DNA from 2 places in the Sporomusa sp. 246TCP1 genome. Region 1 is predicted to be linked to the other one. Evidence: riboswitches for the same ligand, from Rfam matches in the RefSeq annotation. Region 1 holds a riboswitch; the other holds the start of a gene.

Region 1 (3,192 bases):
CCGCATACTAAACTTGTTTAGCTACCGCTATTCATTAAATATAGGTACGCGACGACCAGTATTAATTGTCTCACCTCTTTCTATAGCAAATAAAAAAACTCCCTTTTGGGGAGTGCTTACGCTAAGCTGCCAGCTTCTTTAGGGTCTGGTAACCTTACGTAATCCCCTCCCTGTCACTCGCAGGTAAAATGGTGATTGTCAAATAGGCAGTTATCCTGACTCCGGTTCATGGCTTTCCCGCGCCTTCCCAAAGCGATTGCTCCAGTGGCAACTAGGCGAGATTGCTCCCCGTTTACAGTGGCGTGACCGTGCCGGTCTTTAACCGGCTTCCCTATTAAGCCCCGCAGGGCACCTATTCCGATATCCTGTGATATCTGCTATGCTGTTGTTGGTAAGTCATTGCTTGTCCCACCTGGTGACAAGCGTAAATAAAATAACCCCCCTGTAATATTATAGGGGGGTTACGTCTGCTTGTTCATTAAATCCCCTCCCCATCTTCGCAGGTCAACGGTGATTGTTGTACAGGCAGTTCTCCTGGCTCTGGATCATTACGCTGCCAAACCTTCCCAGGACTTGTATCCCAGTGGCATCTCTTGGCTTTGCTCCCCATTACAGTGGCGGGACCGCGCCGGCCTTTCACCGGCTTTTCTATGAAGCCCTTGCGGGCACCTGTACCTTTACGCTATGTATTGTCTTATATTTGCTATTGTTATAGCCGCCTGACAGCAGATTCAAAACACTTTCCCTAGACTACACTTACCGGCGGCCATGTCATTTTCCATTGCTGTCTTCTGACTGCTTTGCCTGATTAAATGACAAAGTTCATATAAGATGGTTGTTACGATCTTAGGATGTACTTTGATTGACGGTATCGGAGGAACCAATTCTACCAGTTTTTTCTCGTTCAGGTATTCTATTACCGCATAATAATCCAGTTTTTTGCGTTCTTCCTGACAGTGCTCCCTAAATTGTTCGGTAAACGCTTTGGTATCATTCAGATTTCGAATTAGTTTAAAGTAATTCGGCAGCCGATTGTGATTGTTGGTAAAATATTTTTTGAAGATCAGTATCAAGACGGCATATACATCTTCGGTGCTAAAGTTTATGACCCGCCCTTGTTGTCTGTCAACATATATGGCATTAAATAACGAATAGCAGAAAATAAAAAGAAAATACTGATTAAAATCGAGGGGATTGGCGGCATTGGGCAAAAACAGACTGAATTTTGTTATCACATACAAATACCGATTTAATTGTCTTTCGCTAAGCTCATCCGGTTTTTTTACCACTTCCGCTAACACCTCTGCGGCCCATTGTACGATTTCTTGATCGGCCGCTTGCCGCTCACTGGGGGTTGCCGTATCCAGGTGAACGAAATCAATATTTGGCATTTTGATCATAGGCATCCCTGCTTACACTTTTTAGCAATATAGTACATGGATTCAGCAAAGGTATTTGGCGTAACAGCAACAAATTTGGCAGTTTTCTTGGTATCTTCCACTACAATTCCTTGTTCGCTAACTATCCTGGTCTCTGTTACTGCATACATTTTTTCCTTTAGCTGAAAGACCATCTGCATTTCGCTGAGAGTGACTTTGTCACCTGCGCTCAGTTTTCCCTGATACTTTTCGTTCAAATTGCCGATAATCTTCGAATCGGCAAAAATGGTTCTAATCAGAACATGCACCAAATTTTTATCGGTTTCATCAATGTGCAGTGATTTATTGTCAAATCTATAACTACCAATGTCATTGGCATATACATCAGACCAGCGTTGCCGCTCGATTTCTTCTGCGGTTGGTTTTTGCAAAACGCTTATCTCCCAAGTTAGCGGCGAAGTATCTGCCGGTTCTGCGGCCTGTACAGAAATACCGGGAAGTAAGAAACAACCCACAAGTAATAACAGTACTGAATTCTTCATTGTAAATGCTCCTTTACGCCCTCTCCCTGCTGAATTAATTAAAAAATAAAAGCATCCCCCTGTGACGACCAAAGGGGGATGCTTGTTCATCAAATCCCCTCCCCATCTCTCGCAGGTCTACGGTGATTGTTGTACAGGCAGTTCTCCTGGCTCTGGATCATTGCGCAGCCAAACCTTCCCAGGACTTATATCCCAGTGGTATCTCTTGGCATTGCTCCCCATTACAGTGGCGGGACCGCGCCGGTCTTTCACCGGCTTTTCTATGAAGCCCTTGCGGGCACCTGTACCTTTACGCTATTTTTTTGTCTTATTATTCCTTCTATTGTTTAATTCTAGCACTGATGGTTATAATTGTCACGGAAATTCATTCTGCTTATTTCGACGTTTTTTTTATTTCAACAACTCTAATCATATTCACAGTTGTTTAAAAGGTGAACCGGAAGCCTGCATCAGCACGCCAGTCCATCTTGACATCGCCGCCAAATGATTTTTCAACATTAGCGTAAGCAAAACTGTTATTACTAAGCTTAGCTGTACCGCCAAGTTGTAGATTGACCCAGGTACCACCAAAGTCCGCGCTTGTGCTTTTAGACTGCTCGCCGGAGGCCGAATAGCTGGTGGCAAAGTCTCCCAGGAACTCATGCAGCAATGATACCTTGACAAAAGCGCTGCTGCGTTCGTTCTGAACTCCAGCGCCAATCCCAATGCGCCCAATCAGGCTGTCAAAACTATCCTGCACTACATGCAGATCCGTGCCACCCAAATAATCGCTGTGGGCGTTATAGCTGTCGCTTCCCAGCCGGCTGTAGGTAAATTCAACCTGCGGCTCATAATAGAAGCCTTTGCTGCCAGTTTTAATACGTCGTCCATATTCAGCACTTACTGCCATTCCTGTTGTATCATAATCACCGTTAAGCTTGTAGCCGTAATCATTATATACTGTATAATCGGCTTTCACTTTACTGCCGCGCAGAATAACATCGGCATAGTGGCCTTTTTCTCCCAGCCAGCTGCCATACAAGCTCAGGCTCGTAGACCGGTTGTCGCCGCTGCCTGTTTCGTAAGCGCTGTCGCCTTTAAGATAACTTACCGCAGCGCCAAGACGCCAGCCGTCCTGGCCTACGGCTTTGTCATAACCTAATTGATAGGTTTTAAAGTCAGTTTTGAAATCGGTATTATCCTGCTTATAGCTGGTTTTGCCGCCGCCCATTTTCAGCCAAATACCATCTTGAGCCTTAGGATCAAGCCGCAAGTCGCCAAGACGTTTCATA
Region 2 (3,192 bases), 1.8 Mb from region 1:
AACGGCAAGGCTTGATCAAGATTTTTTTTGAGCTCGGCTTCTTCCTGTGCCTTGCGTTTCCGGTGGGTGATTTTCTCCGCAATAGTCTGTAGCGTTTGCAGCAAATCTTTCGGTCGCAGCGGCTTTAACAGATACTCTGCCGCGCCCAGCGACAGCGCTTCTTTGGCATAATTGAATTCATCAAAGGCCGTCAGCATGACAATAGTTGTATCAGGCACCCTTGCTTTAATGGCACGTGCCGCCTCCAGACCATTAATCTCAGGCATACGAATGTCCATGAGCACAATATCCGGTTTTTCGGCAGCAGTAATAACTACCGCACTCTTGCCATCCCCGGTTTCCGCAATAATGTGAATCTCCGGGCAATTATGCTCAATAATAAACCGCAAGGCCTGCCGCTCTAATTGTTCGTCATCGGCAATCAACAGTGTATACATACCTGTGTCTCCTATATCTTTTCATCAGCAACAAGCAGGAAGATATAGCCTTACTTATTACATACCTGCCACTCGCTGCGGTTCTGGTGTGCTTAACTCAAAATCAGAAAGTTTCGCCATATTATACATAGTATAGGTCATGGTTTTAAGCATGGCAACCATCAATATAGCTCCGGTTCCCTCGCCTAATCCCATATTAGCCCTGATGGGTATATCATCAGCCAATATATTACCTAACAGCATCGCATAAGACATCCCCGGCTCTTTGGACATATGGGAAGGTAACCCGCAATGCTCTACCTCCCTGCTAATCCGTGCGGCACAGGCAAAAGCCACAGCGGTAATGAAACCATCAATGACAAAAGGAGTTTTGCGTTTTGCACACGCAATCATACCCGCGCATATGGCGACAATATCAAAGCCCCCAACACAGCGCAAAATATCCTCAATGCGATAAAAGCTTTCCCGATGGCGCTCAACGCCTTTAGCCACTACAACACACTTTCTTCTGATAACCTCATTCGTTGGTGTACTGGCTCCATACCCTACGACAAATTCAGGTAAAATACCGGTCATGGCATGCAACACGGCGGAAGAAGTAGTAGTATTACCAATTCCCATCTCGCCAAAAGACACCAAATTAGCGTCTTGGGTATCTATGGCATAATTAACCATCTCTTCCCCTACATGCCAGGCCTGCTCAAATTCAGCCGGTGTCATGGCTTCCTCTTTCATAAAATTTTTGGTGCCGGAAGCAACTCTGCGGTTGATGCCTACTGTTTTTTTGTTATTGATTCCAATATCAATTACCGAATAGGGAACATTATTAACCTGACAAAAACAACTAATAGTCGCTCGCCCGTCTACCATGTTCTGCGCCTGAAGGTAGGTAATTTCCTCGGGAAAATTCACCACACCTTCTTCAATAACGCCATTATCGGCTGCAAATATTAAATGATAGGGTTTAATTTCCGGATGCATCGTACCCCAGGCCAATAACATTTTTTTAAAAATTTTCTCTAATAGGCCTAGGCTATTTACTGGTTTTGCTGCACCATTAACTAAATCATCTACTCTTGCCTGAAAATTCATGCTGAATCCCCCTATTTTTTTGTTTTGCGCCAATACAATAAATAAAAAAAAACCTAGCCCAAAAGGGCCAGGGTTATATTTTCATAAAATCCTGTCCTTCTGGTACTACCTCTGGCGCGGAGGTAAATAACAGCCAAAACAGGCAGGTCTCCTGGCTTACGGATCATAAGAACACCCTTGCCTTCCCGCTTGCCGGTGGCATAATAAAAGCATTCTTCCCCGATTACAGTGGCGCGACCGCGTCGTTTAAGGATTGCAATCCTTCCGAACTTCCCTATTCTCCTCTTAGCTTACTAAGAGGCACCTGTATGGTGGCAAATTATTAAATTTTGATCTGCTATACTCGTTCTACAGTTATGACCATTCTCCTGTTAGCCTATGTAGGTTCGCAAGATGTTGAAACTTTTAGTCAGAAAAGTTCTATTATAAAAACCTAACCAAACATTGCAATTCCCAGTGGTGTCACCAGCAAAGGATGGGGCGGTACATGGACCTGCCGGCCAAACGCTTTGCCAAACTCGGTTTCAAACCCCTGCAAATACGCCGTACCGCCCACAACATAGATAGGATAGTCATCAAACTCTTCATAGCCAATTAACATATTTTTAACCACAGTTGCCATTTTTTCCACAACCGGCAGAATCACCGGCATAATTTTGCGGTGCTGAGTCAAGTCGCGTTTCAATAACTCCGCTTCTTCAAAAGATATCTTATATGCCCCTGCCAAAACTAGGGACACATGCGTACCCCCTGTTGGTTCATCAGCCGTAAAAACTAACTCTCCCTTATGTAAAACAGCAATACCAGTAGTACCACCGCCAATGTCTACCACAATGCCATGCGAAATCCCCAAAGCCATAGCCGCCGCCACCGGTTCATCTACCTGGCAGACGGGTTCCAAACCAGCCCCGGCAATAATATGACCACAGGCCATCGCGTTTCTTCCCATCGTCCCAGGCGGAATAGCAGTAGCTCCTTTAACTAAGGTAACTCCCATTCGCGCTTCAACCTCAGCCTTCAACTCTTCAACAATAACCATGGCGCCCCGAAAATCAACAACCAAACCGTCTTTTACAACTGAAGCCCACTGCATACTACCCGCCACCGGATTACCTGCCTCATCAATAACAACCAGCACCACATCGGCTGTTCCCAGGTCAACACCTACCTTGTAGGGGCCTGGCAAATCGGCTACCGTTTTGGTTTCAATCAATTCATGCAATCGATGAATCTTCTCATAAGTTTCCACATTAGTCCCCCTGCCGCCCACCGTCATTCTCAAATGGCTATGGTATTATATTCCCTTAAAATTTGGGTAAATACCTGTCACCATAGTCATAATTTTTATTACCTGTAGTTTACTCTCCCCTTTCACACTTGTATATAGTAGATTCTTGCCTTTTTCTGTTGGTAAATCTGATATGGATACCGTCATCCACAATCCAATCCACTATGGCTACCAAAGCCAATATTACCCGCTTAGAAAGCAAGATTGACCAATACGGCGAAGTCCAGCAAAAAGACATCTATCATTTGCTCCAATTAACCAGTAGAAAAGTTGATAACATCCACGAAGACTTAAAGTCCCTGGCAGAAGTCACCGGCGAACATGAAATGAAACTTCGTACTCTTGCCCGCCGTCCTGTTTAGCAGCAAATAAGAA

Evidence for each region. A riboswitch is a leader RNA that binds a small molecule or an ion and turns the genes downstream of it on or off. The one in region 1 is predicted to bind cobalamin.
Region 2: it holds a riboswitch for cobalamin, as region 1 does, so the genes downstream of both, AC1ECB_RS18805 (nicotinate-nucleotide--dimethylbenzimidazole phosphoribosyltransferase) here and AC1ECB_RS10685 (hypothetical protein) in region 1, are expected to answer to the same signal.

What each region holds. Positions count from the first base shown of each region.
Region 1 is NZ_CM170492.1:2,193,959-2,197,150, forward strand. It holds cobalamin riboswitch at 189-371, opposite strand; cobalamin riboswitch at 508-688, opposite strand; gene AC1ECB_RS10680 (hypothetical protein) at 732-1,400, opposite strand; gene AC1ECB_RS10685 (hypothetical protein) at 1,397-1,921, opposite strand; cobalamin riboswitch at 2,041-2,221, opposite strand; gene AC1ECB_RS10690 (autotransporter outer membrane beta-barrel domain-containing protein) at 2,346-3,192, opposite strand, start outside.
Region 2 is NZ_CM170492.1:3,970,964-3,974,155, forward strand. It holds gene AC1ECB_RS18800 (response regulator) at 1-437, opposite strand, end outside; gene AC1ECB_RS18805 (nicotinate-nucleotide--dimethylbenzimidazole phosphoribosyltransferase) at 495-1,529, opposite strand; cobalamin riboswitch at 1,654-1,852, opposite strand; gene eutJ (ethanolamine utilization protein EutJ) at 1,963-2,778, opposite strand; gene AC1ECB_RS18815 (hypothetical protein) at 2,982-3,179, shown strand.